4 regions of the Anoxybacillus sp. ST4 genome follow, and region 3 is predicted to be linked to each of the others. Evidence: predicted binding sites of a transcription regulator. Region 3 holds the regulator's gene; each other region holds the start of a gene.
The links. Region 3 encodes Rex, which represses fermentation and respiration genes when NADH is low (regulators of the CRP and FNR family bind a similar motif). Its sites were predicted from a motif close to TTGTGAAATATTTCACAA; they were not measured.
Positions count from the first base shown of each region.

Region 1 (8,300 bases), on a different contig from region 3:
GCTATGATGGGGGCATATTTATCACAATCAATGAACATGACGAAGTAATCATCGATATACATGATGAATATGGGTATCCGGTCGATCGAAAAGTGGAGCAAGCGATTGAACAGAAAATAGGGTATGAGCAAATGAGTTACGTGCTAACAGAGCAAATTGGTCAATCAATGAAACAAAAAGAAGACGATCACATGTACGTTCGCGCATTGCAGCAATTAATGTCTTTTTCTTCATTAGATCCATTGAAAGTCGTTGTATGCAGTTCCCCTTTATTACGACAAGTGATTGAACGTACGCTTCAGTCGTTTCCTATCGAAGTGATTTGGACAGCAAATGGGGACGACGAACATATGAAAAATGAAGTAGAAAAGACACAAGCTCATTTCGCGGTTGTGTTCCATCATTTTGGGGAACGTTTTCGCGTTTTTGACGGACGAGGGGTCGTTTTGACGAATGAAGAAGTCATCTCTTTACATGTATTAGTATCCCTTTTGTTTAGTGAAACGAAAAAAGTAGCAGTTCCTTCTTGGGCGCCGTCCGTTTTGCATACGCTGGCAGAACGTTTGCATGGCGAGATGACTTATGTCAAAAATACGAGACGAGACTTGCTGCTTGCTCATCATGAACCGTTCCATTTTTATTTTGATGGATTATATGCGTGCATACAATTGTTGCACTTGTTAGCGATTGAACGTTGCTCCCTCCGCGCCATTTTGTCGTCTATTCCGACAATCCATTTATCTTGTCGTCACGTTTACTGTCCGTGGAACGAACGTGCTGCTGTGATGCGCAAGTTGCTAGAAGATGAAGGCGATAAACAAGTTGATTTTACAGATGGAATGAAAGTATATCACGAAGACGGGGCATGGACGTTAATTTTACCGAAGCTTGATGAACCGACGTTGACCATTTATTCACAAGCGGCAAATGCTCAAAAGGCAAAAGAATATACGAAATACTATATAAAGAAAATTCGGCAATATCAAAACGTATAAAATTCATATGGAATTTGTTTAAAAAAAATGATATGATGGAAAGGTGTGATTACAATACTTTTGTTTGGAGGGAAAGAACGATGCGTGTAAATATTACGTTAGCATGCACAGAATGCGGCGAACGCAACTATATTTCAACAAAAAACAAGCGCAACAATACAGAGCGTCTTGAATTGAAAAAATATTGCCCACGAGACAAAAAAGCAACGCTTCATCGTGAAACGAAGTAAGCAGCAGGAACTTTCTCCTGTTGCTTATTTTTTTATGAAAGAGGGGGAAGGATAATGGATAAGAAATTATTGCGACAACAGATGAAACAACGTATTTTACATATGACAAAAGAAGAGCGTAAGAAAAAAGAAACAATCATTCACGACATATTATTTCAGCAACATAGTTGGAAAAAAGCACATGTAATTGGCATAACGATATCGCGGCAAACCGAAGTGGATACAATGGCCATTATTGAACGGGCATGGCAAGAGGGGAAAAGAGTTGTGATCCCGAAATGCGATGTGCAGACGAAACAAATGGTATTTCGAGAAATTCGTTCGTTTCAACAAACAGAACGCTCTTTTTTTGATTTATATGAACCGATTGTAGAAAAAACGAAAGAAGTGCAAAAGCACGATATACAACTGTTATTTGTTCCGGGGCTCGCTTTCGTTCGCCGAGGGTATCGGCTTGGCTACGGAGGAGGATATTACGACCGATATTTAGTAGACTTTTCTAACGATACCGTCTCTCTCGCGTACGACTGTCAAATTGTTTCTACCCTACCGGTCGAAACACATGACATTCCTGTTCAAATCGTCATTACGAATGAAGGAATTATCGTTTGTGAAAGCGAATAACAAAACAGTATAAGCGTTTTCATATCATACAGGTGAAAAAATTAACAAAATGTTAATAATTCATGCCTTATAAACTTTGTGAAACAGTGTACAATGTAAGTGTGAAACAGATAAACAATGCACATATTGTAAAATAACATAAACGAAAGGTGGAAGAACAATGTCTAATCAAGTAAATCGTGTCGTTTTAGTCGGAACAGGTTTTGTTGGTTCAAGTTATGCGTTCGCGATGTTAAACCAAGGGGTAACAGAAGAACTAGTACTTATTGATATCAATAAAGAAAAATCAGAAGGAGACGCGATGGACTTAAACCACGGCATGCCGTTTGCTCCGTCGCCAACGAAAATTTGGTTTGGAAATTATGAAGACTGCAAAGATGCAGATCTCGTTGTGTTAACAGCTGGAGCAAATCAAAAGCCGGGGGAAACAAGACTAGATTTGGTGGAGAAAAATACGAAAATTTTCAAAAATATTATTGATCAAGTGATGGCGAGTGGATTCGATGGTATTTTTCTCGTTGCGACAAACCCTGTTGATATTTTGACATATGCTACATGGAAATTTTCAGGTTTACCAAAAGAGCGCGTTATCGGTTCAGGTACGATTTTAGATACAGCTCGCTTTCGTTATTTGTTAGGTGAATATTTTCATGTCGATACACGCAATGTGCATGCTTATATTATTGGTGAGCATGGAGATACAGAGTTGCCGGTTTGGAGCCATGCGTTCATCGGATGCCGTCCAATCGCTGATATGATGAAGGAGAAATCTGAATATAAACAAGAAGATTTGGATCAAATTTTTGTGAATGTACGTGACGCAGCATATCAAATTATTGAGCGAAAAGGTGCGACATATTATGGAATTGCTATGGGTCTCGTTCGTTTGACAAAAGCGATTTTACAAAATGAAAATAGCGTTCTTACCGTATCCGCTTATTTAGAAGGTCAATACGGACAAAGCGATATATACATTGGTGTACCTGCGATCGTCAATCGCAACGGCATTCGCGAAGTTGTCGAATTGCAATTGAATGAGACAGAAAAGGAAAAATTTACTCATTCAGCAACTGTATTAAAAGATGTTATGAAGCGTGTTGGATTACAATAGGTTGTCTCATCATGAGGCAACCTTTTTATAATTTCGTTTTGAAAAGGGAACGGTAAAAACGAGGAGGTTGATCATATTGAATGGAAGAACATGGATTTTCACCTTACTTGCCGTACTAGTTCTTTATCGGTTTCGCTATCGGTTACTGAATGAAGTATTGAAACGGGAATTTGTTCGAAAGCGTCTTGTACAATGGGGGATGTCTATTCCGTTCATTCGCCATCGCCTTATGCCCACATTATTTTTACAAAAGTACAAATAGTTGCGCTTTGTAAAAGAGTATGGTAAAAGAGGGGTATGATAGCGAAGGGAGAGGGAAGGTTGAGCATTCGCTTTGATTTTGTATATTGGCAAATGATGTTCCAACTTTTAAAAGCAGATCATGAAATCGTTTATTTGTCGTCTGACGAAAGAGAAGCTTGGCTACAGTCCACGCGCGAGCGAAAAGCGCCCCTCGTTCGCCTCGTTCGCGCGGACATCGATTGGGGCATATCGTTAAAACGCGATATACAACGTGCGCTTATTGCTGTCGATGAGTGGCGAAGGAAACAGTTTCGTCGCCAGCTTCATGTCATTAACATATATGTGATGATGTATCCTCCAGTCGACGATTGGGAATTACATGTGCAGCATTCGTTAACAAATGACCGAGTGCATATAGAAACATTCGTCATGCATGCAGGCAATATGTACCCGATCTTGCATGAGCTTTGTGAGCGGTTTCAACAATCAATGAAAGTATATGTACCTGACGATTCTCCGATTTTATACGATGAACTGCAATCATTTAAAAAACATGTGTTATCGTTCGCTGAGCAAATGTATGAAAACGAACGGCGCATGTTTGAGCGTGGAAAAGCAAGATGGACGTATGTATTCATTGCGTTGCAAATCGCGATGTTTTTCATTTTAGAGTTAAATGGCGGAAGTACAAATACGTTGACGCTTATTGAATATGGGGCGAAATTCAACCCTCTTATTTTGCAAGGAGAATGGTGGCGATTTTTCACGCCAATCGTTTTACATATCGGTTTTTTGCATTTAATTATGAACACGTTTGCGCTATATTATTTAGGTCCGCTCGTTGAAAAATTGTACGGCTCGTCCCGATTTTTATTCATTTATATATTTGCTGGTTTTGCCGGTTCACTCGCTAGTTTTTTGTTTTCGCCATCAGTATCTGCTGGTGCATCTGGCGCGATTTTCGGATGTTTTGGGGCGCTTCTTTATTTTGGAAAAGTTCATCCACATTTATTTTTTAGAACAATCGGAATGAATGTGTTAACGGTCATTGGAATCAATGTAGCATTTGGTTTCGTCGTCCCAAATATTGATAATGCTGGCCATATCGGTGGTTTGGTCGGCGGATTTTTAGCTGCTAGCATCGTTCATCTTCCGAAAGAGCGCCCTCGTCTTGGACAGTGGCTAGCGGCTTTGTTGACTGCAATCGTTACCGCTACCTGTTTATATATTGGTTTTCAACGGCCGCCAGCGGACGAAGCACAGCTCGTTCTTGCCTTGTCAAAGCAATATATTGACGAGCGTGAGTATGGAGAGGCAGAGCGAATGCTTGCACTCATTCATCCGCGAGATGCGGAAGCGTATAAGGCTGACTTTTTACGTGCGTACATTCGTATTCAACAAAAAGATTATGATGCAGCGAAACAATATTTATACGATGCCATCGAAAAAAATGAACGTTTTCATGAAGCATTTTACTATTTAGCACTATTGTATGCGGAAGAAAAAAATTACGAAAAAGCAAAGCAAGCGGTAGAACGTGCATTGCAGCTTCAGCCAGATGACAGTCAATATAAGCAGCTATTGCGTGAACTCGAGCAGCTGCTTTAATATGACGAGCTCTCCATCCGCTGTTTCTGTGATAACAAGCAGCTTGCTGTAATCTTTTTTTATTAAAATAAGCGGAACGGTGCTGCCGATTGGTGATTCAATCGAACCGTTCTGTTTTTTTATGCCTAAAAAATAATTTTTGTATAGTCCTTCCCATAAATTTCCGATCATTATTTCCGTTTCATTTGTTGTTAAATCCATAAATGGTTGTTCGTTATATTGAACAAGTTCGGTCAAATATAGATGATAATATTCGTCTGTTTGTAGGATGTCGTTCATCTGTTTGGCAGCTTTGTTGACGATCGTCTGCGTTTGTTTATTTAATGTGTTTGCCCACGTTTTTTGTTCGCTTGTTATCGGTTTGCGAAACGATTGAAGCGGGGCGAATGAAGAGTCAATGACGTACAACAAATCTCCGCTCATTTTTTGACTGCTTCGAATATCATCGCCATTATGCAATTCCCCTTGATGATACGAAATCGCTTGAAACAGTCGACTCCCTTTTTGTTCAACATGTTTTTGTTGAATAAGATTTTTTCCTTTTTCTTTCCATTTTGATTGTGTAGCTATTAATCGTCCATTCGCGAAAAGCATGGAAATATCTTGGCGCAAGTAGGCTGTTCGATCAAGTGATGAAGTGACAATCCAGTCGATCACATAACGCGTTTCTTTCTTTTTTGGCTGTAGCGATAATTTTGTTTGAGCATTCGTAAAGCGGACGGTCGGATCAATCGGGAAAAACATAATCGTTTCACGCGCAGGTCGTTCAAACATTTGAACGATGATGACAAATACAAACAACAAGATAAATAGTAATGATAGACGTTTCATCGCATTCCTCCGGTCAAGCTTACATTTGTAAAAATGTATGTGCATGCTATACGAAATATGTATGAACGAATATGGATATGTCAAAGATGGGTGGTAGTAAATGTAAAGTAGGTGATCGCAATGAAACGAGTATCCTCGCGTCTTTCGGAAAACGTAGCATATATGAAAACAAAACTTGGCGTTGAGAAAAGCTTTGACGTCATTTATTTAGATGTGCATTATGCGGGAAAAGACATGGCATTATTTATGATTGACGGGTTTGTTAAAGATGATATTCTCCATTATTTAATGAAATTGTTGTCCGAATTGCCGAACGGTGTGTTAGATGAACAACCATTAGATAAATTATTAAGAACGCATCTTCCATATGTGGAATTGGATCAAACGGATGATTTTGAACGAATCATTGATGGAGTGCTTGCAGGACCGACAGCGCTCTTTGTAGACGGAATGAACAAAGCCATTTTAATCGATGCCCGTACATACCCTGTACGAGGCCCTCAAGAACCGGATATGGAACGTGTCGTTCGGGGGGCACGGGACGGATATGTAGAAACGATTGTCTTTAATACAGCACTAACGAGACGACGTGTGCGCGATTGTTCGTTACGGATGGAATATATGCAAATTGGGCGACGTTCCAAAACGGATGTATGCGTTTGCTATATTGAAGATATTGCCGACTCAGCTATTGTCGAAGAAGTGAAGCAATCATTAGCTAAAATTGATACAGATGGTTTACCGATGGGGGAAAAAACAGTCGAGGAATTTATTTCAGGGAGACACCTTAATCCGTATCCTGTCGTTCGCTATACAGAGCGGCCAGATACGGCAGCTGCTCATTTATACGAAGGGCATGTTCTCATTTTTGTCGACGGGTCTCCAAGTGTTTTAATTGCGCCGGCAACATTTTGGCATCATTTACAACACGCGGAGGAATATAGAAATAAACCTATTGTTGGCGCATATTTGCGCTTCGTTCGGTTTCTTGCAGTGTGGCTTTCTATTTTTTTATTGCCACTTTGGTACATGTGGATGAAAAATCCAGAGCTCGTTCCACCCGCATTATCATTTGCCGCTAAGTCAAGTGAGGGGAATATTCCGTTATTCGGTCAAATATTGCTCATTGAGTTTGGATTAGATATGTTGCGCATGGCGGCTATCCATACCCCATCTGCTTTAGCTACGGCGCTTGGGCTCGTTGCTGCGCTAATGATCGGGGGAATCGCAGTAGAAGTCGGTTTATTTTCAAACGAAGTGATTTTATATTTTGCTATGGCGACGATTGGGACGTTTGCGACACCAAGTTATGAACTCGGATTAGCTAATCGGCTCGTTCGTCTTGCTTTGCTCATCGTCACTGCGTTATTTGGAGTCGTTGGATATGTAGTCGGTATTACGATATGGCTTGTGATGCTTGCGCGCATGCAATCGTTCGGTGTGCCATATTTATGGCCATTTATCCCGTTTTCATATCGCGGAATGCGCGATGTGCTCATACGCTCCCCGATCCCATTAAAAAATCGTCGTCCGACTGTACTACATCCGAAAGATCCAGATCGGTAAAAATGTGAAAAATTCCGCAAAGTCACGGTTCGGTTCTTGACGCCTTTTCGTTTTCTTTATACATTTAAAATATGTCAGTTGAAAACGCTTATACACAGGTGAAAAAAAATGAAATCTGTATATGATGTGCAACAGTTGTTAAAAACATATGGGACGATAATTTACGTTGGTGATCGTCTCGCTGATTTAGAGTTAATGGAAGAAGAAGTAAAAGAGCTATTTCAGGCGCAACTGATCGATGTGAAAGATTATCAAATGGCACTTCTTATTTTGCGTCACGAAGCACAAATTGAACGAGAAAAAAGAGAAAAAGGGATGAAGGAACAATGGAACAATGGTTAGTCGGTGTAGATTTAGGTGGAACGACGGTCAAATTAGCATTCGTCAGTATATATGGGGAAATCATTTGTAAATGGGAAATACCTACCGATAAATCAGAAAACGGAAAATACATCACGACGCATATTGCGAAAGCGATCGACGAAAAATTACGCGAACTAGATGAATCAAAAGAGCGCCTCATCGGTATTGGAATTGGTGCGCCAGGGCCGGTCAACATGGCGACAGGAGACATTTATGAAGCTGTAAACTTAGGGTGGAAGAACTTCCCTCTAAAAAACCGTTTGGAAGTGGAAACAGGGCTTCCTGTCGTTGTTGATAATGATGCAAACATTGCTGCAATCGGAGAAATGTGGAAAGGAGCGGGCGATGGCGCGAAAAACTTAATTCTCGTCACGCTTGGCACCGGTGTTGGTGGAGGCATTATCGTAAACGGTCAAATCGTTCATGGGACAAATGGTGCTGGCGGTGAAATTGGCCATATCACTTCGATTCCAGAAGGCGGGGCTCCTTGCAACTGCGGGAAAACAGGATGTTTAGAGACGATTGCTTCGGCAACAGGTATCGCGCGTATTGCGGCAGAGCGCTTGCAACAAACGGACGAGCCGAGCCGCTTGCGTCATGTTTGGAATGAAGCGGGAACCGTTACGGCAAAGGACGTGTTTGATGCAGTGAAAGAAAATGATGCATTGGCGCAACAAATTGTTGATGAAGTGACATTTCATCTCGGTTTGGCGTTAGCCCATTTGGCGA
Region 1 covers NZ_JAHZOE010000001.1:265,999-274,298, reverse strand. The annotation lists gene K1I44_RS01620 (sugar phosphate nucleotidyltransferase) at 1-995, shown strand, start outside; gene rpmG (50S ribosomal protein L33) at 1,076-1,225, shown strand; gene K1I44_RS01610 (5-formyltetrahydrofolate cyclo-ligase) at 1,280-1,849, shown strand; gene K1I44_RS01605 (L-lactate dehydrogenase) at 2,010-2,960, shown strand; gene K1I44_RS01600 (hypothetical protein) at 3,037-3,222, shown strand; gene K1I44_RS01595 (rhomboid family intramembrane serine protease) at 3,258-4,811, shown strand; gene K1I44_RS01590 (hypothetical protein) at 4,782-5,642, opposite strand; gene K1I44_RS01585 (spore germination protein) at 5,763-7,208, shown strand; gene K1I44_RS01580 (YqgQ family protein) at 7,317-7,550, shown strand; gene K1I44_RS01575 (ROK family glucokinase) at 7,535-8,300, shown strand, end outside.
Region 1: a site for Rex is predicted at 1,926-1,943, ahead of K1I44_RS01605 (L-lactate dehydrogenase). Genes of this name have one in related genera too.

Region 2 (8,300 bases), on a different contig from region 3:
ATATACATCATATACCATCGTCAATCCCTCATTTCATTTACCGAGGTTCTATGTCCATGTTACTAAATTTGTGAACAAACAAATGTGACGTACGTCACACAAACATATTTGTTCATGATTTATTCAAATAAAAGAAATAAATGCTCGGGCGGCAAATATACTTTTTTATTGTGTATATGCTTCCACTGTTCTTCACTTACGCTTGCCTGCAATGTAAAATGATCGGTTTGCAATGTCACATCATACGTATATACATTTGGAACGGCCCGAATGATCTGAAAAGAAAAAGCGTTGCATGTCGCTTCATCTACAAAACGAATATGGTGTGAGTGAATGCCCATATGTGTTGCCTTATTCTTTTTTTTATGGGCAGGAACAATGAGTGATGCGCCATTGACGGAGCAAACAAGCTGCTTTCCTCTATCATCAACCGTACAAGGAAATATGTTTTTACAGCCGACAATTTTTGCAGCCTGTACATTGTCCGGTTCATGAAATACGCATTCTTTCTTTCCTTGTTGTATGACGCGACCACGGTCATATAAAATAAGTTCGTCACATAACCGATAGGCTTCTTCTAAATGATGTGTAACAAAAAGAACGATACCAGAAAAGTGTTGTTGTAAATAAGAGAAAAATTGTTGTTCCATCACTTGTTTTGTGTGATGATCGAGCGCTGAAAAAGGCTCGTCAAGCAATAATATGCTTGGGTTTGTAACAAGCGTACGTGCAAGCGCAACTCGCTGTTGCTGACCGCCAGATAGTTGATGTGGGTAGTAGTTCTCATACCCTTCTAATCCGATGTTTCTAATCATGTTTATAACCGCACGTTGCACTTGTTTCTTCGGCCATTTTTTCAAACCGAACGCAATATTTTCGTAAACTGTTAAATGTGGAAAAAGGGCATAATGTTGAAACATATAGCCTACGTTTCGGTAACGGGCAGGAACGTGGAGCCGTTTGTCTGAATGAAAAAATAACCGATCGTGCAATTGAATAATTCCTTCATCCGGCTGCTGTAATCCTGCAATGCTTTGCAATGTTAAACTTTTTCCACATCCCGATGCACCTAAAATCCCGACAATTCCGTTTTGAATTGTAAAATGAGCGTCTAACTGAAAGTGTGGAAATGTTTTCTTAATGGCGACGTACAGCATCGTTTTCTCCTCGAATCATTCGTTTTTCTAATCGTTTCATTGTGTACAACAAAGCAATAGATACAACGGTCATGATAAGGACGAGTATATTCGCCATTTTTTTATCCCCCGCAAGCAACGCATCGTAAATGGCAATAGGCATCGTCATCGTTTCATTTGGAATGCTTCCTGCAACCATTAACGTCGTTCCAAAATCGCCGAGCGCACGTGCAAAGACAAGTGTAGTTGCAGATGCAATGCTACGCCAAGAAAGCGGGATGACAACGGCGAAAAAAATATCCCATTCAGATCGACCGAGCACTCTTGCAGCATTTAGCAATTGCTCATCAATGCTCGCAAATGCTGCACGTGCCGTTTTCACGAAAAACGGCAAAGCGACAACAAATGCAGCAACAACCGCTCCCGTTGGCGTAAACACAATCATTATCCCAAACGTATCTTCTAAAAAACGACCGATTGGGCTAGATCGCCCGAGTAGCACAAGTAAATAATAACCAAGAACTGTCGGGGGCAATACAATCGGCAACGTAAACAATGAATCAAGTATATCACTTATTTTATGGTTAGAGCGGCTCAAATAATAGGAAATGGGCAGTCCGACAACTAGTGCACAACTTGTTGCAATTGTTGCTACTTTTAATGATAAAAAGAGCGGAAAAAGATTCATTGCCTGCACGATTATTCCTCCTCAGGAATGATAAAACCGTATTTTTTCATAATACTCGTTCCGTTCGGTCCTTTTAAAAACTCAATAAACGCATGCGCTTCTTTTTCATGGGCTGTTTGTTTTGTAACAACAATCGCCTGTCGAATCGGATCATGCATACGTTCATCGATAAGATAGAACGGCAAATGATGGTCTTTCATTAATCCGAGGGCAACAATTGCTACTTCCACGTTGCCTGACTCTACATAAGTAAGCGTATCGGCAATGTTTCTTCCGTAAACAATTTTTTGCTTTACTTGCTCCCATAAACCCGCTCGTTCTAACGCTTGTTTCGCCGCTAATCCATAAGGGGCATGATCGGGATTAGCGATCGCTATTTTTTTCACTTCTTCTTTTGATACATCCTCCAATGACGTTACTGCTACCCCTTCTTTTACAGCGAGCCCAATGCGGCCAAATGCATATATATTTTTTGTTTTTTCTATAGCCACGTGCTCACGAATGAGTTCATCAACATATTTCACATGTGCTGAAGCAAATACATCAAACGGAGCTCCTTGTTTGATTTGTTCTGCTAGTTGACCGCTCGAGCCGAAAACAAATGTAACGTTTGTCCCTGTTTCCTTTCTAAATTGTTCCCCTATTTCTTTGAAAACGTTCGTTAAATCCGCCGCTGCTGCAACTTTAATTGTCGGTGGAGAAGATGGCTGTGCAGATAGAGACTGACATGCGGCTAGCAAAAAAAGCATAATAAAAAATAATATTCTTTTCATTCTCAATTCCTCCATATATCAATAAAAGGGAATATCCATGACAGATACTCCCTTTTTTCATTCACTTAACATTTTACTTCTGCGTTTTTTCTAGCATAATAATACCAGTTTAATACAACCGATACAACATAAAATGCGATAAAGAAATAAAATGCCGTAATCGGTGTCCCTGTGTTTTGAGATGCCCAACCGAATAGCTTTGGAATAAAGAATGAACCGTACGCTGCAAACGCTGCCGTAAAACCAAGAACAGGTGCTGCTTCTTTTGGTGGGAAGATGATCGGGATCATTTGGAATGTTGACCCTGATCCCATTCCGGCAGCAATAAATAAGATCATGAAAGATACAATAAATCCGATAAAATGTTTTTCAGTTGTAAAATACATGACCGCAGCAGCGCCAAGCCCCATAGTCATTAGGACGTAGTTTGTTACGCGCGCCCCTCCTAGCTTATCAGACAACCAACCACCGACTGGACGGAATGAAGCTGCTAAAAATGCCCCTAAAAAGGCAAGCGAGACGTGTTCTGGAAATTGTGATTTTAATAAAAGCGGAAACGCTGCCGCATATCCAATAAACGAACCGAACGTTGCGATATACAACCATGTCATAATCCACGTATGTTTTCTTTTTACGATGACAAACTGCTCTGATACAGATTGTTTTGCATTTGGTAAGTTATCCATACCGAAATATGCTAAAATCGTAAAGAACACAATCGGAATGACCCAAATAAACGCAGCGTTTTGTAACCAAATTTTTGAACCATCTGCTAGTACTTGTGGTTCACCACCGATCGCCCCAAATACACCGACTGTCACAATTAACGGTGTGACGAACTGAACGACCGATACTCCCATATTTCCAAGGCCGCCGTTAATACCGAGCGCTGTCCCTTTTTCTTTTTTCGGAAAGAAAAAGCTAATATTCGCTAATGCAGATGAAAAGTTTCCACCACCGAGTCCACAGAGGGCAGCTAGCAACAACATAACCCAGTACGGTGTATTCGGATTTTGTACCGCTAAACCAACCCCAATGGCTGGGATGAGCAACACCCCTGTCGAGAAAACAACCCAATTTCTTCCTCCAAATTTCCCGACTGCAAATGTGTAAATGAAGCGTAGCGTCGCACCGACAAGTCCAGGGACAGCAGCTAACGTAAACAATTGACTTTGCGTGAATTGGAATCCAATATCATTTAATCGGGCAGCAACGATAGACCAAATTTGCCAAACAATAAATGCAAGCATTAACGTTGGAACAGAAATCCAAAGGTTTCTTCGAGCATGTTTTTTTCCTTCTTTTTCCCAAAATTCAGGATCTTCTGGATTCCAGTACGAACCGATGCGACTTTTTCGTTCAGCATAATCTGAAGCCGTTTTCAATGTTTGACTCATAACGATCGTCTCTCCTTTTTTGACAGTATATAATTATAAAAATCATTGCTGTACTTTCATCATATAGAAAGTGTATAAACAAGAATGTGATGTGCATCACATATTATGAAATGTTCATACAATGTTAAAAAATGATATTTAAGCGATCGTTTTGCGCAGTCGTCTCATAATGAGCATCGCAACGAGCATCGTCGCTGCAATCCACCAAAATCCGTACGAATATGAATTCGTCCATTGCTTAAACATCCCTAAAATATTCGGTAAAAAGAACCCTCCTAACCCGCCGGCAGCTCCAACAAAACCTGTTAATAATCCAACTTCTTTCGGGAATACGTTAGGGATGACTTGGAATAACGCTCCGTTCGCTGTACCAAAAAAAATAAGTGTAACAAATAAAAGCGCTAACGCGACATAGACAGGTGGAAGCATGCCAACAATCGTTAATGTGACAGTCGCACCAGTAAATAACCAAACGAGCAATTTCATCCCGCCGTATTTATCCGCCAAATATCCACCAATTGGCCGAACAAAGCTTCCTGCAAATACGACAAGCGTCACAAAGTCCCCTGCCGTCACCTTGTCAACCCCGTATTGATCAAAAAAGAATAACGTTAAATAGCTCGTCATTCCTACAAATCCACCAAAAGATAAGCTGTAAAAGAAGCTAAACAACCATGTCTCTTTCATTTTCATTACTCGTGTATATTCTGACATTTTCGTTGGTTTTACCGCTGTCGGACATTCTTTCGCAAATAGGATAAATACAATAAATGCAACAATAAGAGGAATGAGCGCTAATCCGAATACACTGTTCCATCCATGTGCTTCAGCAAGACGCGGTCCAAATAACATTGCCAAGACCGTTCCACAAGGGTTTTAAATTTTGGCAAATCTGATAAACTATGAATTTCAATCTCTATTGTGATTTTCAAATTTACATGCACACCATTTCACCTCGAAATCAGTATGCATGTTAAAATCAAAATTGTACATTCTTATCCAATCACTTTTGTACATTCTTATCCAATCACTTTTGTACATTCTTAAACTAGCATTTATACTCTTGGGAGGTACCGTGTTTTCTGTGTTCATCATGACGTACTGAATGCCAAGGGCTATTTTCTCTTGATTGTTCAGTCCTTCCGAGTCGTTCTAGACAGATTCGTACTATGACCTCTGCTGACTTCTGATGGTTCAGCTACTTATCACTAAGTAGGTTATGAAGCGTACTTCACGTATCCATCAGACCTCCTCGGGTAAGAGTGCAATCTTTCCTTCCATCTATCTGCTTCATTTACTCTGTATCACCTTCGGCAGAAAGGACTTTGTTTTGTCATACAAACTCATCCAATGATACCTAGCCTTATATGAAGTTCGTGTTCCTCAGACTGGAAGTTTGCCGCTCGCTTCCTTCAGATTCCGTGTCACCACGTACACCCTTGCGTTAAGCTAACTGCTACTTCTGCCTTCGCAGTTCGGGACTTTCACCCTATAGATTGCACCCATGCCGAGCGCACATGTAGGAAAAGGTCGGCTATTCGCCGACCTTTTCTTTTTGACGCCACGCTTTCGGAATGTAAATACAATATGGCTCACTCGCTAAGTAATCGCCTGTCACCGCATACGCTCTCGAACGCGATCCACCACAAACATAGCGAAATTCACATACACCACATTTTCCTTTATATCCATCTGGATTTCTTAACTGCTTGAAAATTGGCGAGTGGCGATAAATGTGCGATAGTGGTTGTTCGCGTACATTTCCTGCTTTTACAGGCAACAATCCGCTCGGATATACGTCACCGATATGGGAAATAAATACAAAGCCATTACCATCGTTTACTCCTTTTGGGGCGCGCCCTAAACCATCTACTTGCCCAGTCATCCCTTTCATTAGCACGTCTTCATAGCGAATAACTTGATCAATTTGTTGCTCTCGCATTTTTTGTTGCAATACAACGCGTCGATAATGTTGTCCTGCAGTCGTTTTAATATCGAACGGTACACGTTTACTCGTTTCATAAAGCCAACGAAACACTTTTTCATGCTCAACGGGTGAAATCATATCCGTCTCTTTCCCTCTGCCTGTCGGTACGAGAAAAAATACGCTCCACAGCACACATCCAAGCTTTTCAACAAGTTGCACCATTTCATCAAGAACATGAACATTATAACGAGAAATAACCGTATTAATTTGAATTGGAATGTCAAGCTCGTGTAAATATTGAATCGCTTTCATTGTTAAGTCGAACGAACCGGATGTGCCACGAAAGTGATCATGAATTTGGGCATCTGGCCCATCTAGACTAAACGCCCAACGGGCAAGCCCCACTTCTTTTGCTTTTCGGATCGCTTCCTTCGTTACGTTTGGTGTGGCGCTTGGCGTCATCGATACACGAAGTCCTTTATCAATCGCATATTTAGCAATGTCGTACACATCTGGACGCATCAGTGGATCGCCACCTGTGAACACAAGAAGAGGCTGATCCATCTCATAAATGTCATCAATCAATTGTTTTCCTTCTTCAAACGTTAATTCACGCGGATCGCGATGATACTGTGCTTCGGCCCGACAATGAAGACAGTTGAGTTGACACGCTCGCGTCAACTCCCATATAACGATAAATGGATTTTGATGAAAATCACGCATTTTGATCCCTCCGATTCAATCACTACTTCCCATTGTACAAAAAGGTGGAGAGGGATCATGTGATATTTATCACAAAAAGTATAATGTAGCTATCTTGTCACTATTCAGACAAACATGTACGTCCTTGCATTTCCAATATGAAATAAGATAGTATATACGATATAAGGTATACAAGGAGGTGGAATATATGGGGAAAGTGCAAATTAAAGTGATGGATAATGGCTCGTTTCGTGTAACCGGCGATGTCGAATTAATTGATATGGAAGGAAACAAGTTTGAAACAAAAGAAACGTTTTCTCTCTGTCGTTGTGGGCTCTCACAAAACATGCCGTTTTGTGATGCAGCCCATAAAGGCAAATTTGAATCGGTCGTTCGCGCGCCGAAAAACGAATAAGCCCGGCTTTTATTCCGGGCTTTTTTATTTTTTAGCGCTCAACCAGCGACATGCGCGGATTCAATATTTGATTTGGACTTTTTAATTGAAAACACCCTGCCCCATCGACAACGTCAATCGTCATTTCATCATCGAAAAAAATGAGCTGATGTTTTTCCATCCAAATGGGCACATCGTTTGTTTCGATCGCTACATCATGCTCATCTAGTTCATCGATGAGCAACAAAACAGGCACTCCATTTACGGCACATCCGCAACCATCTGTATCGTATATGAGTTTCACATGTTTATTTCCTTGAACACGACGAAGATGTTCAATCGCTCGTTTTGTCAATGTCACGTTCATCATTTCAACCTCTCTTACTTTTTTAAAAATGCTTGTTTGCCGACTTTTTCAATGAGCGATGGAAATAGTTGATATATACGGCTTCCCATATGCATCCAAAACGGCAAGTTCACTTCGCGCGTAGGGGTAAGCATCACATCAACGATGCGCTTTGCGACAAATTCCGGGCGGAGCATCCATCGCTTTACGTTTTTTACATATTCCCCAGACGTATCAGCAACGGTAAAAAAGTTCGTTTCGATTGGTCCAGGGTTTACAGCCGTCACATAAATGCCATACATGGACGCTTCCATTCGCAAGCTATTTGTAAATCCGAGCACAGCATGTTTTGTCGCCGCATATACGCTCGATTTTGGCGTGGCAATTTTTCCTGCTTGCGATGCGATATTAATAATATGACCCGATCGTTTTTCCAGCATATGCGCATACACTTTTTTCGTACAAGCGATCAATCCGAGCACATTGACATCAAACATTTGTTTCGCTTCCGAAAGATCAATCTGTTCAACATATCGAAATACGCCGAAACCAGCATTATTGACAAGAATATGGACATCGATCGAGGTGAGCAAGCGATCAAATACATCGTCTACTTCTTTGACGTTACTAACATCTAATTGCTCATATAGGCAAGAAATACTGTACGTTTGTTCAATCTGTTGCGCAATTTGCGCTAGCTTTTCTTTTGAACGTGCGAGCAATACAGGTATTCCTCCGCGTTTAGCTACTTCGTATGCGATTTGTTCACCGATGCCACTCGATGCTCCTGTAATAACAACGTATTTCCCTTCCAGTTTCATGATCTCACCGCTTCGTACATATATATTTGATCATCTTTTTCTTTTTTCACTGCACCTATCGCCTCTAAATAGTCCAGTTGGCCAATCGTTTCAGACATCGTCAACAAAAACTCTCG
Region 2 covers NZ_JAHZOE010000001.1:147,674-155,973, forward strand. The annotation lists gene moaA (GTP 3',8-cyclase MoaA) at 1-18, opposite strand, end outside; gene K1I44_RS00875 (sulfate/molybdate ABC transporter ATP-binding protein) at 120-1,157, opposite strand; gene modB (molybdate ABC transporter permease subunit) at 1,138-1,833, opposite strand; gene modA (molybdate ABC transporter substrate-binding protein) at 1,836-2,597, opposite strand; gene K1I44_RS00890 (NarK family nitrate/nitrite MFS transporter) at 2,663-3,994, opposite strand; partial or broken gene K1I44_RS00895 (MFS transporter) at 4,133-4,861, opposite strand; gene K1I44_RS00900 (TIGR04053 family radical SAM/SPASM domain-containing protein) at 5,529-6,644, opposite strand; gene K1I44_RS00905 (CDGSH iron-sulfur domain-containing protein) at 6,832-7,038, shown strand; gene K1I44_RS00910 (iron-sulfur cluster biosynthesis family protein) at 7,070-7,384, opposite strand; gene K1I44_RS00915 (SDR family NAD(P)-dependent oxidoreductase) at 7,399-8,184, opposite strand; gene K1I44_RS00920 (MBL fold metallo-hydrolase) at 8,181-8,300, opposite strand, start outside.
Region 2: a site for Rex is predicted at 6,702-6,719, ahead of K1I44_RS00900 (TIGR04053 family radical SAM/SPASM domain-containing protein). Genes of this name have one in related genera too.

Region 3 (8,300 bases):
AAAACGACATTTACAAAAGGGCTAGCAAAAGGTTTAGGAATCAACCGTAATGTGAGCAGCCCGACTTTTACCATTATCAAACAATATGAAGGACGTATACCTTTGTATCATATGGACGTATACCGTCTAGAGGAAAGCGAAGAAGATTTAGGATTTGATGAATATTTTTTTGGTGATGGTGTAACGGTTGTGGAATGGGCACATATCATTGAACCATATTTGCCAGCTGAGCGTTTACATATTACGATTCACCATGCCGATGGAGGAAGCAGGATTATTCGCTTCTCTCCGATCGGCCAACGTTATGAACAGTTATGTAAGGAGATTTTTAGCGATGAAAGTGTTAGCGATTGATACATCAACGTTTGTTATGGGGATTGCTGTCGTTGACGGCCAAGTTGTTAAAGGAGAAATCATTACAAATTTGAAAAAAAATCATTCTATACGAGTGATGCCTGCAATTGAGTCGCTTCTTCAAGAGTGTGATATGAGTCCGAAAGAAATCGAGCGTATCGTTGTTGCAAAAGGTCCTGGGTCATATACAGGTGTTCGCATTGGCGTAACGATTGCCAAAACACTCGCATGGACATTGGGCATTTCGCTCATCGGCGTATCAAGCTTGGAGGCGATGGCAGCAAGTGCAAAGTATTTTCAAGGGCTCATTGTTCCATTAATGGATGCTCGGCGAGGACAAATTTATACAGGCCTTTATAAAGCGGAAGGAGGCAACATTCAATCCATTGTGGCTGATCAAGTCATTTTAGCGACAGATTGGGCAAATGAATTAAAGGCTTATGATGAGCCTATTTTGTTAGTTGGAAATGATAGCTCTTTGCACGAAGCTTCATTCATTCAAACGCTCAATCGTGCTGTTCAAGTGGCTTCGTTCACACTCCATAATCCGCGTCCGAGTGAGTTAGCATGGTTAGGCATGCATCGTGAGCCAGAGGACATTCATACATTCGTACCAAACTATATTCGTTTAGCAGAGGCAGAAGCGAATTGGCTTGCTCGTCAGCAAGAAAGGACGGAATGTTAAGTGGACGTTTCCTTCCGTTTCATGACGCTTCAAGATCTTGATCGCATTATAGAAATTGAGCAACTTTCATTTACGCTCCCGTGGAGTCGCTCTTCTTTTTATCAAGAGTTGACAAACAACCCGTATGCTCGTTACATTGTGCTGGAGTATGATGGACAAGTAATTGGCTATTGTGGCATGTGGTTGGTTATGGATGAAGCGCATATTACAAACATTGCAGTGTTGCCTCAATTTCGTGGTAAAAAACTAGGAGAAGCACTGATGAGACAAGCGATGGCGTTAGCAAGGGAAGAAGGGGCGAAAACGATGACATTAGAAGTGCGGGTGTCGAATGTAGTTGCACAATCATTATATCGGAAACTCGGTTTTTTAAATGGAGGAATTCGGAAACGATACTATTCGGATAACCAAGAAGATGCTTTAGTAATGTGGGTGAAATTATGAGTGAAAAAGATATATTTGTACTTGGGATTGAAACGAGCTGTGATGAAACAGCTGCAGCCATTGTGAAAAACGGATGTGAAATAATAGCGAACGTTGTCGCATCGCAAATGGAAAGTCATCAACGGTTTGGAGGCGTCGTTCCTGAAATTGCATCGCGCCATCATGTTGAACAAATTACGCTCGTGTTAGAAGAAACGATGAGGCGAGCAAATATGGATGTGAATGAACTTGATGCCATTGCAGTGACAGAAGGGCCGGGGCTAGTTGGCGCGCTATTGATCGGTGTAAATGCGGCAAAAGCATTAGCTTTTGCACATCGCATCCCCCTTGTTGGCGTGCATCATATCGCGGGTCATATTTATGCCAATCGACTTGTGCAAGAAATGAAGTTTCCGTTGTTAGCGCTTGTTGTTTCAGGGGGGCATACGGAGCTTGTTTATATGAAAGAGCATGGGATGTTTGAAGTGATTGGGGAGACGCGCGACGATGCTGCAGGGGAAGCATATGACAAAGTTGCTCGAGCGTTGCAGTTACCTTATCCAGGAGGTCCCCATATCGATCGTTTGGCGAAAGAAGGAAAGCCAATCATCGATTTGCCACGCGCATGGTTAGAAGAAGGATCGTACGATTTTAGTTTTAGTGGATTAAAATCAGCAGTAATTAATACATTGCATAACGCTAAGCAACGAGGGGAAACGCTTCGCCCTGAAGATATGGCAGCAAGCTTTCAAGCGAGTGTTGTGGAAGTATTGGTGGAAAAAACGATGCAAGCTGCTGCGCACTATGGGGTGAAACAAATATTGTTAGCCGGCGGTGTCGCTGCAAACGAAGGATTGCGTACGCAATTGCGAGAACAAATGAAGCGACTTCCAGAAGTTGAACTCGTTATTCCACCGTTATCGCTTTGCACAGATAATGCAGCGATGATTGCAGCAGCTGGGACAGTATTATTTCAACAAGGAAAGCGCGCTACTATGGCGTTAAATGCGAACCCAAGTTTACTGTTATAGAAGGAGGGTGTCCCAAAAGTGAAGGGGCACTCCTTTTTTATAGTCGTATAAATTTCTTCCAAGAAAAACCGAGCTTTTTTTGTGGATTATTTTATCCACATATATGTGAATAATGTGGAAAACGTTGATTTTATGTTATTTTATAATAACGAGTTAACCACAGCGATGTATGTGAATTTTTCAGTTTTTTTGTGGATAATGTGGAAAAGTGCGTGAATAACTTATATTTAGATGTTTTTTCTGTGGATATGTTTGTGTAAAAAGATGAGCTAGTCCACAAATGGAGCTAGCTCATCATTATTGTTGTAAAAGTTCCCATTGTTCGAATAATTCATCGAATTTTTGTTTCAGTTGTTCAATTTTCGCTTGTGTATCTCGGGCTTTTTCATAGTCGTTGTAGCAGGAAGGATCATATAATTGTTGTTCATACGTTGCAATTTGTTGCTCGAGTTGTTCCATTTCTATTTCTAGCTGCTCTATTTTTCGTTTTCGTTGTCTCTCTAATTTTTTTCGTTCTTTTTCTTCTTCATATGAGCGTTTTAGTGACGATGATTCGTCCGTTGTCGTCTCTTGAGCGATTTGTCCAAGTTCGAGTAGCTCTGCTTTTTTCGCCACGTAATAATCGTAGTCTCCTAAATATTCAACAAGACCATCTGTGGATAACTCGTATATTTTTGTTGCGATTTTGTTAATAAAATAACGGTCGTGAGAAACAAAGATAATTGTTCCTGGGTATTCAATAAGCGCTTGTTCTAGCACTTCTTTGCTGTCTAAATCTAAATGGTTTGTCGGTTCGTCTAACACTAATACGTTGGCTTTTTTCATCATTAGTTTGGCGAGAGCGAGCCGGGCTTTTTCACCGCCACTTAATGTTTGCACTGGCTTCAATACATCGTCACCAGAAAATAAAAAGTTTCCGAGAATCGTGCGAATTTCTTTTTCCGTCTTTAATCGATCTTCATCCCATAGTTCATCGATGACACGTTTGTTCGATGTTAATTGAGCTTGTTCTTGATCGTAATACCCAATTTGTACATTTGTTCCGTAGCGTAGTTCCCCATGTTTTACAGGGAGTTGCTTAATGATCGTTTTTAAAAGAGTCGATTTTCCAATTCCATTTGGCCCAATAAGTGCGATGCTATCACCGCGAGTGACACGAAATGAGAGGTTTGTTGCGATGATTTGATCATAACCAATGGCTAAATTGGTAGCTGTTAATACGTCATTTCCGCTTGGGCGTTCAATTTCGAAGCGAAACGATGCCGATTTTTCATCACCGAGCGGTTTTTCAATGATATTCATTTTTTCTAGTTGTTTTCTTCTGCTTTGAGCTCGCTTTGTTGTCGATGCACGGGCAATATTTCGTTGAATAAAATCTTTTAATTTTGAAATTTCTTCTTGTTGTTTTTCGTACAGTTTCAATTGTTGTTCAAATTGTTCCGCCCGTTGTTGTAAATAACTTGTATAGTTTCCAACGTATTTTTTTATTTTTGTGCGTGATAATTCATACACTTGTGTCACGATTTGGTCAAGAAAATAGCGATCGTGTGAGACGATAAGAATGGCCCCATCATAATTTTTTAAATATTGTTCAAGCCATTGCAATGTTTCCATATCTAAATGGTTTGTTGGTTCGTCTAAAATCAACAAATCTGGTTTAGCTAGAAGCAGTTTGCCGAGCGCTAGCCGCGTTCGCTGTCCACCGCTTAACGTGGATACTTTTGTTGTGTAGTCATACTGAGAAAAGCGGAGACCATGAAGCACAGAACGAATATCGGCTTCATATTGATAGCCACCTTTTTCTTTAAATTCCGTTTGTAAACGGTCGTAATGCTCAAGTAAGCGCTCATAGTCGGCACCGTGCAAGCTCATTTGTTGTTCTAGGTCACGTAATTGTTTTTCCATTTGTTGAAGGGGGGCAAACACATCAAGCATTTCTTCCCAAATAGAGCGATGGGCGTGCAAACCGGTATATTGGTCTAAGTAACCAATTGTTACGTGCTTCGGTTTTATCACTTCCCCCGTGTCATATGACAATTGGCCGGCAATGATTTTTAATAATGTTGATTTTCCTGCACCATTTCTTCCAACTAACGCAATACGGTCTTTTTCTTGTATTTCAAGCTTAATGTCTGATAAAACTTGTTCTGCCCCGTATGATTTGGATAGTTGATTTACTTGTAAAATGATCATCATTCTTCACCTCAATCTTCTTTTGATAGTGTAACGTACTTTCTTGATGTTCGGCAACACTAGTGTGCGAATAACAAATTTGACAAAAATAATAATAAAGGTTACAAAGGAAAGACAGAATGAAAAAAATAGTGTATAGTTTAAAAGTGGGGAGAACTTTTCAGACGTATAGGAGAGAAAAATGAAAGCGCTAACTATTTGTGAAAGGAAATGTGGGGGATTGACTCGTGAATAATGAACAACCAAAAATTCCGCAGGCGACCGCAAAGCGACTACCGTTGTATTATCGTTTTTTGAAAAACTTGCATGCATCAGGAAAGCAGCGTGTATCTTCAGCGGAGTTAAGTGAAGCCGTAAAAGTCGATTCAGCAACGATTCGCCGTGATTTTTCATACTTTGGTGCGCTTGGAAAAAAGGGATACGGTTATAATGTGAATTATTTACTGTCGTTTTTCAGAAAAACGTTGGATCAAGATGAAACGACAGAAGTAGCGTTATTTGGGGTTGGTAATTTAGGAACGGCATTTTTGAACTACAATTTTAGTAAAAATAATAATACGAAAATCGTGATGGCGTTTGATGTCGATCCAGATAAAGTCGGAACGGAAGTAGGGGGCGTTCCCGTTTATCATTTAGATGAATTGGAAGAAAAACTAGGTGGGATTACGGTAGCGATTTTAACCGTTCCAGCCCAAGTTGCCCAACCGATTACCGATCGACTTGTCCAAAAAGGCATTAAAGGAATTTTAAACTTTACGCCTGCTCGCCTGCATGTGCCTGAACACATTCGCGTTCATCATATTGATTTAGCGGTCGAATTGCAGTCACTTGTTTACTTTTTGAAACATTACGGAAATGAGTAAACCTCCCGTTCATGAGCGGGAGGTTTTTTTCAATAAAGAACGAATAGCTGTTCCAAAATCTAATGTAGCAATAAGGATAAATAACATCGTTGTGACGTCCCAAATGCCATCATCAGCGCTGTCGACAGCAAAATAAGTGAATAAAATGCCCATCAAAAAGTAAAATAACGGCTCAGACTTCATGAAAACAGCCCCCAAATCACGAATTGCATTTGTTCTGCTTCCTTCATTATTTTTTCAATTTCTTCAGCAAATAACGTTTGAATGGCAACGACAAATGTGTTCATCAGTACATGTGCTGCAATAGGTACGAGGATACGCTTTGTTTTGACATATAAGAAAGCAAATACGAATCCCATCGTTGCATAAAGAAGCAAATGTTCAAACTCTAAATGAACGACAGCAAATAAAAGGGAACTGACAGCCGCTGATAAGAAAAAGTTATATTTTTGATACAGCGTTCCAAAAATAATTTTTCGAAAAATGATTTCTTCTAAAATCGGTCCGACGATCGAAGTGACGAGCATAAGCGCTGGTGTTAGCTTTACCATTTCAACGATGCGCTTCGTATTTTCGGACCCCATCTCGACGCCAAATACGTGCATCTCAATATTTGCTGCGATGCCTTGAGCGAAAAGAGCAAGAAAAAATCCCCCAATTCCCCAAAAAATTGACGTTCCGATAGATGCTTGATGGCGATCATATGAGTATCTCATATCTTCTCTCATGAAATAAAGAACGAAAAGAAAAGCGATCGAGAAGCTAATGACAGCCCAATAACCCGAGGCAATGGATAGGGCGATTTCTTTATTTGATGTGTCAACAAACCCGCTATGTGCAAGCAAAGGAACGCCAATTAAACTAGATAACTGCATGGCGATGTATGTAATAATGACATACCAATATTGCTTTTTCACGTGTTCAACCCCTTTTGGCAAAATGAGTACTTTTTCATTTTACCATATTTTTTGTATGAAATTCGAAAGGAAAGGCATAATGAAAGAGGGAATTATTTAATGAAAAATTTTTAACTTCCTACTTGCAAAATTGAAAAAAGTTCATTAATATAATAAGTGTGTTAGCACTCAATGATGATGAGTGCTAATAACGGAACGAAAATCTAATTAAGGAGGTCGTTTGCCGTGTTGAAGCCACTAGGTGATCGTATTGCCATTGAATTAATTCAAACTGAAGAAAAAACAGCGAGCGGAATTGTCTTACCAGACACAGCGAAGGAAAAACCACAAGAAGGAAAAGTTGTGGCAGTTGGTTCAGGTCGCATTCTTGATAATGGTGAGCGCGTAGCTCCAGAAGTAAGCGTTGGTGACCGCATCATCTTCTCAAAATATGCGGGCACAGAAGTAAAATATGATGGAAAAGAGTACTTAATCTTGCGTGAAAGCGACATTTTAGCTGTGATTGGTTAATCGTTCGCCTGATAACATATAAAGCATACAAAAATACTTAACAAAAAATTATCATCAAGGGGGTAAGATGTATGGCAAAAGAAATTAAATTCAGCGAAGAAGCTCGTCGTGCGATGTTACGCGGTGTAGATAAATTAGCCGATGCAGTAAAAGTAACATTAGGTCCAAAAGGTCGTAACGTTGTATTAGAGAAAAAGTTCGGTTCTCCATTAATTACAAATGACGGTGTAACAATTGCAAAAGAAATCGAGTTAGAAGATCCGTTTGAAAATATGGGTGCAAAGCTTGTTGCGGAAGTAGCAAGCAAAACAAATGATGTTGCTGGTGACGGTACAACAACAGCGACTGTATTAGCGCAAGCGATGATTCGTGAAGGATTGAAAAACGTAACAGCTGGTGCGAACCCAATGGGTATTCGCAAAGGTATTGAAAAAGCTGTTGCGGTTGCGGTAGAAGAATTAAAAGCGATCTCTAAACCAATTGAAGGAAAAGACTCCATTGCTCAAGTTGCAGCAATTTCTGCGGCTGACGAAGAAGTTGGTCAATTAATCGCAGAAGCAATGGAACGCGTCGGTAAAGACGGTGTGATTACATTAGAAGAGTCTAAAGGCTTCACGACAGAATTAGATGTTGTGGAAGGTATGCAATTTGACCGTGGCTATGTATCTCCATACATGATTACAGACTCTGACAAAATGGAAGCTGTATTAGACAACCCATACATCTTAATTACAGATAAAAAAGTTTCAAGCATTCAAGAACTTCTTCCTGTATTAGAGCAAGTTGTTCAACAAGGCAAACCATTATTAATCATTGCTGAAGATGTAGAAGGCGAAGCGCTTGCGACATTAGTCGTAAACAAACTTCGTGGCACATTCACAGCTGTTGCAGTAAAAGCGCCTGGCTTCGGTGACCGTCGTAAAGCGATGCTTCAAGATATCGCGATTTTAACAGGCGGTGAAGTCATTACAGAAGAGTTAGGCCGTGAGTTAAAATCGACAACGATTGCTTCACTCGGTCGTGCAACGAAAGTCGTTGTGACAAAAGAACATACAACGATCGTTGGTGGCGCTGGCCGTGCGGAAGACATTCAAGCACGCATCAACCAAATCCGTGCTCAATTAGAGGAAACAACTTCTGAGTTTGACCGTGAAAAGTTACAAGAGCGCTTAGCGAAATTAGCTGGTGGCGTTGCGGTTATTAAAGTTGGTGCGGCAACTGAAACTGAACTAAAAGAGCGTAAATTACGTATCGAAGACGCATTGAACGCAACACGTGCGGCGGTAGAAGAAGGTATCGTTGCCGGCGGTGGTACAGCGTTAAT
Region 3 covers NZ_JAHZOE010000039.1:932-9,231, forward strand. The annotation lists gene tsaE (tRNA (adenosine(37)-N6)-threonylcarbamoyltransferase complex ATPase subunit type 1 TsaE) at 1-354, shown strand, start outside; gene tsaB (tRNA (adenosine(37)-N6)-threonylcarbamoyltransferase complex dimerization subunit type 1 TsaB) at 335-1,039, shown strand; gene rimI (ribosomal protein S18-alanine N-acetyltransferase) at 1,040-1,483, shown strand; gene tsaD (tRNA (adenosine(37)-N6)-threonylcarbamoyltransferase complex transferase subunit TsaD) at 1,480-2,493, shown strand; gene K1I44_RS14060 (ABC-F family ATP-binding cassette domain-containing protein) at 2,791-4,686, opposite strand; gene K1I44_RS14065 (redox-sensing transcriptional repressor Rex) at 4,914-5,549, shown strand; gene K1I44_RS14070 (YdiK family protein) at 5,559-5,732, opposite strand; gene K1I44_RS14075 (CPBP family intramembrane glutamic endopeptidase) at 5,729-6,466, opposite strand; gene groES (co-chaperone GroES) at 6,692-6,976, shown strand; gene groL (chaperonin GroEL) at 7,048-8,300, shown strand, end outside.

Region 4 (8,300 bases), on a different contig from region 3:
TTTCGGCGCGCGCGCAAACCTTGCGAAAGCATTATTATATGCGATTAATGGCGGCGTAGATGAAAAATTAAAAGTGCAAATCGGTCCAGAATTTGCGCCAATCACATCTGAATACTTAGATTACGATGAAGTGATGCGCAAGTTTGATAACGTCATGGAATGGCTTGCTGAATTGTATATTAATACATTAAATGTCATCCATTACATGCACGATAAATATTGTTATGAGCGCATTGAAATGGCGCTCCACGATACGCACATTTTGCGCACGATGGCAACTGGTATCGCTGGGTTGTCCGTTGTCGCTGACTCATTAAGTGCCATTAAATATGCGAAAGTAAAAACGATTCGCGACGAAAACGGCTTAGCTGTCGACTTTGAAATTGAAGGCGACTTCCCGAAATACGGTAACAACGATGATCGTGTAGATTCGATTGCTGTCGATATTGTTGAGCGCTTCATGACAAAATTGCGCAAACATAAAACGTATCGCGATTCAAAACATACAACATCGATCTTAACAATCACGTCAAACGTCGTCTATGGAAAAAAGACAGGAAATACACCAGATGGTCGTCGCGCTGGTGAACCGTTCGCCCCTGGTGCGAATCCATTACACGGTCGCGATACAAAAGGAGCGCTTGCATCGTTAAGCTCTGTCGCAAAATTACCGTATGAATATGCATTAGACGGTATTTCAAACACGTTCTCAATCGTACCAAAAGCGCTTGGGAAAGATGAAGCGACACGCATTCAAAACCTTGTCGCGATTTTAGATGGCTATGCGCAAAAACGCGGTCATCATTTAAACGTCAACGTCTTTAACCGCGACACGTTGCTTGACGCGATGGAACATCCTGAAAAATATCCGCAACTCACCATTCGCGTATCAGGCTATGCGGTCAACTTTATTAAATTAACACGTGAACAACAAATTGACGTCATTAATCGGACGTTCCATGAAACAATGTAATGAAGCTCCCACACATCGTGGGAGCTTTCTACCTAGGAGGAAACAACATGAACGGATTTATTCATTCCATCGAATCGTGCGGGACGGTGGATGGTCCCGGCATTCGTTACGTCATTTTTACTCAAGGCTGTTTATTGCGCTGCCAATATTGCCATAACGCAGATACGTGGGACATCGGCAAAGGAAAACAAATGTCGGTCGAGGAAATTATTGCTGACGCTGAAACGTATTTGCCGTTTATGCAAGCATCCGGTGGTGGGATTACAGTAAGCGGTGGGGAGCCGCTTTTGCAAATCGATTTTTTAATTGAGTTATTTCGCCGTTGTAAACAGCTTGGCATTCATACAACGATTGATTCGTCTGGCGGATGTTATACGACGGAAGCATCATTTCAACAAAAATTAGATGAATTGCTTCAATATACAGATTTAATTTTGCTTGATTTGAAACATATCGATGAAAAAAAACATCGTAAACTAACAGGAAAAACGAATGAACATATTTTAGCGTTTGCGCGCCTATTATCAAAGCGAAACGTACCCGTTTGGATTCGCCATGTGCTCGTTCCAACCGTCACAGACGATGAAGAAGATTTACGTCGCTTAGCTGACTTCATTCGCACGTTAGACAACGTCGAAAAAATTGAAGTTCTTCCGTATCATCAACTCGGCGTATACAAATGGAAAGCACTTGGACTTACGTATCCGCTTGAAGGTATCCCAACGCCATCAGAACAACTTGTTGAAAAAGCAAAACAAATATTAGGCGCAAAATAAGCTGGTCGTCATTGACCAGCTTTTTGCATAAATTTCGCTTTCAACTCATCCCATGTCAATTGCTCCGTCCGTTGCACGAGCCAATCGGGAGACAGCGAGGCTAAATGCACTCCGATGCCGATCGAAAACATATTCGCCTGTTTGATCGCTTTCATTCCCGCTTCCCCATCTTCAATAGCGACACAATGGGATGGGTTGACACGAAGTTGTTTCGCAGCTGTTAAAAAAATTTCTGGATCTGGCTTCATGCGCGTAATTGTTTTTACATCGACAATGACATCGAAAAAAGAGCGCACGTTGAGCCGCTCAACAACGACACTTACGTTTGAACTTGACGATGCGAGCGCCATCGGGACACCGTCGCGCTGAATGTCGCAAAGAAACTCCCTCATTCCCGGCAACACGTCACTTGGCGACAATTGCTCGATCAATTCGCGATAATATCGACCGCGCCGGTCACCAAGGGCTCGTTTTTCTTCCTCCGACCATTCATGCGCCTTTTCCCCAAGAAGCGTCTCAACCATCGCCTGTCTGCTCATCCCTTGTAACTTTTGATTGAGCTGTCGATCAAAGGGCACTCCGATTTCATCGGCGACACGTTTTGTCGCGATATAGTACAGCTCAACCGTATCAGCAATGACGCCATCTAAATCAAAAATCACTGCTTCAATCATTGCGTCCTCCCATTTTCCTTTCCACCATTTTTCTTAGTCGTGGGCTAAGTGAAAGCTTCATCCAATGTTCGTATATTTCTTTCTTTTCCGCTAGCGACAGATGATAACGCTCCCCTGCCACTTGTTTCGCCCGCTTCGTGATTTCATAAAGGGAAATCGCTGCCGCGACAGAAATGTTAAAACTTTGCACAAATCCATTCATCGGAATGACGAACTTTCCATCTGCCAAAGCAAGCGCTTCTTCTGATACCCCACGATGCTCATTTCCGAACAAAAGCACTGTCGGTTTCGCTACGTCAATTTGTTCAAGCGGAATTGTTCCTTCCCCTAAATAGCTCGCATATACTTGATAGCCGTTTTGTTGGAGATGGCGAATTGCCCGCTCAATTGATGAATGTTTATGCACCGTTAACCATTTGTCCGCATGTCGCGTCACCCATTTGTTCGGCTCAAACGGAGCCGCTCCGGTAACGACATGAACGTCTTGAATACCGAACGCTTCCGCCGAACGCAATACCGCTGCCTGATTGTGCGGGTCGTCTACCGCTTCCGTCAAAATGGTAATATACCTCGTCCGTTCGCTTAACACATCGTACATCCGCTTTAAGCGACTTGGCAAAATCATTTCCCAAAGCAAGCGATTGTCGTCAGTTAACAATCCTTCTTCTATACGTTGTGCTAACCATTGCTGTTCTTCCTCTTTTGCCATTCGCACGCGACAACCCTCCTACGCTTTAATGACATGTGCGGTTTTCCCATTTGTCAACTTTAATAAGTCTTGAACAGAAAGCTTCATTTGCGTGCCAATTTTTCCTGCGCTCACAATGATTTGCTCGTGCGCAAGAGCTGATTCGTCAACATACGTGTCGTACATTTTTTTCATCCCAATTGGTGAACAACCGCCGCGCACATACCCTGTCATTTTTTCAATGTCTCCCACAGGCAACATATGCACGCTTTTTTCTCCAACAACAGCCGCCGCTTTTTTTACATGCAACTCCGCTGCGACAGGGATGACGAACACGTAAAGTTGTCCGCTCGTCCCTTTTGTCACAAGCGTTTTATATACAATCTCTTCACGTTGTCCAATTTTTTTCGCAACCGATCTCCCATCAATTTGCCCATCGGCATAGTCATAAGTGAGCAATTCATATGGCACACGTGCGCGATCGAGCATGCGCACAGCATTCGTCTTTGTTTGTTTCACCATCCGTCCCTCGCTTTCCCCTATTAGTGTACCATAAACAAAAAGAAGGGACATCCTTTACGGGACGCCCCTCATTCACTTACACTCCCTTATACGCTTGACGATAAATGTCAGCGAGGTCGCTCACTAACGGCAATTTTGGATTGGCTGTTGTACATTGATCTTCAAACGCTAATTCAGCGAGTTGTTCGACTTTGCTTTCAAACTCTTCTTTTTTCACACCTGTAGCTGCGATGCTTAGCGGCATATCGAGTTCTTTCGCTAGCTTAATGATTGCTTGAACAAGGCTTTCGACACCTTCTTCTGTCGTTTTTGCTGGCAAGCCGAGCAAGCGCGCAATTTGAGCATAACGTTCGTCAGCTACGAAATGTTCGTACTTCGGAAACGCTGTAAACTTCTTCGGTTTTTGCGCATTGTAACGAATGACATGCGGCATTAAAATCGTATTTGCCCGTCCGTGCGGAATATGGAATTCTGCACCAAGTTTATGCGCTAAACTATGGTTAATGCCTAAGAAGGCGTTCGCAAATGCCATACCCGCAATCGTTGACGCGTTATGCATTTTTTCGCGCGCGACTTCATCGTTTCCGTTTCTGTATGCGCGTGGCAAGTATTCAAAAACGAGCTGAATTGCTTTTAAAGCTAATCCGTCTGTATAGTCGTTCGCCATGTTCGATACGTACGCCTCAATCGCATGCGTTAATACGTCCATACCTGTATCTGCTGTAATATGTTTTGGCATCGTCATAACAAATTGTGGGTCAACGATGGCGACATCTGGTGTTAACTCATAATCAGCAAGCGGATATTTGACGTTATTTTTCTTATCTGTAATGACCGCAAACGATGTCACTTCTGAACCTGTACCAGACGTTGTTGGAATCGCCACAAATTGCGCCTTTTGGCCGAGTTTTGGATATTTAAATACACGCTTACGAATATCTAAAAACTTTTGTTTTAACCCATTGAAGTCTGTATTCGGATGTTCATAGAACAACCACATCGCTTTCGCCGCGTCCATTGCCGAACCACCGCCGAGCGCGATGATGACGTCTGGCTGGAACGCATGCATCATGTCGGCACCTTTCATCACTGTTTCAATCGATGGATCCGGCTCAACTTCTGAGAAAATTTCGCAATGCACATAATCTGGGCGTTTGCGTAAATAGTACAACACTTTATCAACATAGCCGAGCTTCACCATACCTGGGTCTGTAACGATAAAGGCACGCGAGATGTTTGGCATTTTCGCTAAATATTGTGTCGCGTATTTTTCAAAATAAATTTTTGGCGGAACTTTAAACCATTGCATGTTTACATTCCTTCTCGCTAATTTTTTAATGTTAATTAAATGTGTCGCCCCAACGTTTGTCGAAACAGAGTTGCCACCGAACGTACCGCAACCGAGCGTCAATGACGGAATGTATGCGTTGTAAATATCACCGATCGCTCCTTGTGAAGATGGGGCGTTCGAGATAATTCTTCCGACTTTCATTCGCTTACCGAATTCAAGAATGACGTCTTGATTTTCCGAATGAATAACAGCCGAGTGGCCAAGCCCGCCAAATTCGAGCATTTCTTCTGCTCGTTTTAATCCTTCTTCTGTACTATTCACCTTATAGCACGCCAATACCGGGCTTAATTTTTCACGAGAAAGCGGCTCTTGCGGACCGACGCTTTTTAGTTCTGCCACAAGAATTTTCGTATCAACTGGCACATCAACGCCTGCCATTTTCGCAATTTCATATGCTGGTTTACCGACGATATTCGGATTGACTGCGCACGTATTTTCATTAATGACGAGCTTTTCAACTTTTTTCTTTTCTTCTTCATTTAAGAAATAACATTTGTTTGCGATCATCTCATTTTTCACAGCATCATAAATTTCTTTATCAATAATGACCGCTTGTTCAGATGCACAAATCATGCCGTTGTCAAACGTTTTTGATAGAATAAGATCGTTCACGGCACGTTTTATATTTGCGGTTTTCTCAATATAGCAAGGCACGTTACCAGGTCCAACCCCTAATGCTGGCTTTCCTGAGCTATATGCCGCTTTAACCATGCCTGCTCCACCTGTCGCAAGAATAAGCGAAACGCCAGGATGATGCATCAGTTGTTGCGTCGCTTCGACAGAAGGCGTTTCGATCCATTGAATACAATGCTCTGGCGCACCCGCCGCAATCGCTGCATCGCGTAAAATGCGTGCCGCTTCACTGCTGCATGTTTGAGCGGATGGGTGGAACGCGAAAATGATTGGATTGCGCGTTTTAATAGAAATGAGCGCTTTAAACATTGTTGTTGACGTTGGGTTTGTTACCGGTGTGACCCCAGCGATCACCCCAACAGGCTCGGCAATTTCAATGATGCCTTCTTGTTCATTTTCTCGGATGACGCCAACCGTTTTATCGTATTTAATGTTATGGTAAATATATTCTGTCGCAAAAATGTTTTTAATAATTTTATCTTCATACACGCCGCGCTTTGTTTCTTCAATAGCTAGTTTCGCTAAATACATATGTTTATCAAGCCCAGCTAACGCCATTTGTTTAACAATATGATCAATCGTTTCTTGATCGTAATCACGAAACGATTTAAGCGCCTTTTGAGCATTAGCAACGAGCGTATCAATCATTTTTGTAACTTCCTTCTTTTGGTCTAATACTTTTTCCTCCACAGCCATATAAGCCCCTCCCATAATTATTCTTGTGAAAAATTTCACAAGTTAATCAAAAATAAAAATGTGATTGTTTTCACATTTTTATTATAATGAATTGGATTTCGTTTGTGTGTGTCAACTTTGTGAAATATTGAGCAAATATATTTTGTAAGAAAACTGCTTCTTGGAAAAGAAGCAGCTACTCACATACGGGATTGCGCGGAATTTTCGTAAACGAAATATCGTTGTACATGCGCGTATTCCGTTTAACGATCACGACGTAGTTAACCGTCCATATATAAGAAGGAATATCTTGGTTATCTTCAAACATCATCGCTTCAAATTCATCGCCAATCATCTCTTCGAATAATTCCAATGTGTATGTTTCTGCATCTGTCGAAAAGTCTCTCCATTCGCATATAAGCATCTTTTGTCACCTCAACTTTTCTGTTGTTACCATTATTGTAACATTATTTTTTTATTTTTAGATTGTGAAATATTGAACAAATCATGAATATTACTTATTCGTTATATATGCTTGTTTCGGATGGTTTGGTTGGTCTGGATACTTTAAGCGCATTTTTCCTTCTGCTAATAACTTTCCTAAATAATTGTTTCGTAAACCGTCTGGCGTCCTTTCTAATAAGTAGGCTAATTCTTTTAACATTAATGGTCGGCGGGCACATAATTGCAAAATCACTTCTTCCATCTTCGCCGGGGCAAGTCTTTTTTTCTTCCGTGCAATCCCAGCAATGCTCCAAAGCTCTTGATCGATATGCATTCCTTCGTTGTTATTTACGGAGTTGATCGATTTATTTAAGGAGCTTTCGGGTTTATTTTCGGAGTTCTGATCTTTATTTAAGGATTTATCTATTATATTAACGGAGCTAAGTTCGTTATTTAAGGAACTTAACTCTTTATTTACGGACTCAAACTCGCTATTATAGGAGTTTAGGTCGTTGTTGTAGGAGTTTTCGTTGTTATTTATGGAGTCCGCTAACTCTACATGCTCCGACCAATCACATATCATTTCTAAATCGTCGTTTTGTTTATGTCTTTTTGGGAAGGACACAACTGGTAATGTTATGACCGTCCGCTCCTGGAAATCGTATTGATCAATGACAGGCTGTTGCAAGCAAATCGTTTCGATCGTTTTCAATCCTAAACCAGCCCGTTTGCAAAAATGAATGTAAATAAACATTTTAAATATATTTGGATTTCGCAAATGGCTCATCCCACCGTTATATGCTTGATCTAAAGGAATGCGAAAAAGCCCTGGATTTGAGAACTGTATAGATGACTGTTGGCGCTCAACAATAATTCCTCCATCTCCGTTATAATCAGCATGAACGAGCGCGTTCATAAGCGCCTCATGAACCGCTTCTTTTTCTTTCTCTAATCCATCTTGCATCTCGTTCATCACTTTAAAATAAAAATCATAAATATTTCCCGACCATGTTCCATCTTGTGAAGTGAAACGATTTGTCCAATGCATATCATTGTCGTCATGCTCACGATATTCCAAAAAGTATTGTGGTAAAACTTCTGTAATCATTCGCTCTTCGCTGAACATAAGGAGCCCTGCTAATGTGAGCCCTTCTTTGTTTGTATCTCGTATTTTTCCCCACGCCCCAATTTTATATAAAAAATCTTTCGTTTCTAACCCGTTCCACGGATGGTTTGGCTTTGCTTTCGCAAATTGTTCGCGATAATGACGAACAGATTCTAAATGCAATTCATTAAGCCCGTAATGTTCTAACACCACGTTATCTTGTAAACGAATGTTTGCATCTTTATTCACTTTCGATCTCCCTCTTACGTTATGTTATAAAAACGTTTCGATACTCGTCTATTTCCATTTTATCATCTTTGCAAATGTTCATCATAAACTTTTCGATTTGGGGAAAATTAAGAAAAACATGGTTATGGAGGAACAAAAACATGTCTCTACCAAAGTTATCACAATCGTATTGGCTACAAACAACAACTATTCCGTCTTTTCCATCTCTGA
Region 4 covers NZ_JAHZOE010000004.1:159,217-167,516, forward strand. The annotation lists gene pflB (formate C-acetyltransferase) at 1-973, shown strand, start outside; gene pflA (pyruvate formate-lyase-activating protein) at 1,021-1,749, shown strand; gene pgmB (beta-phosphoglucomutase) at 1,758-2,423, opposite strand; gene K1I44_RS05195 (TrmH family RNA methyltransferase) at 2,416-3,132, opposite strand; gene ybaK (Cys-tRNA(Pro) deacylase) at 3,151-3,633, opposite strand; gene adhE (bifunctional acetaldehyde-CoA/alcohol dehydrogenase) at 3,710-6,313, opposite strand; gene K1I44_RS05210 (hypothetical protein) at 6,489-6,716, opposite strand; gene K1I44_RS05215 (transcriptional regulator) at 6,807-8,090, opposite strand; gene K1I44_RS05220 (FAD-dependent oxidoreductase) at 8,231-8,300, shown strand, end outside.
Region 4: a site for Rex is predicted at 6,337-6,354, ahead of adhE (bifunctional acetaldehyde-CoA/alcohol dehydrogenase). Genes of this name have one in related genera too.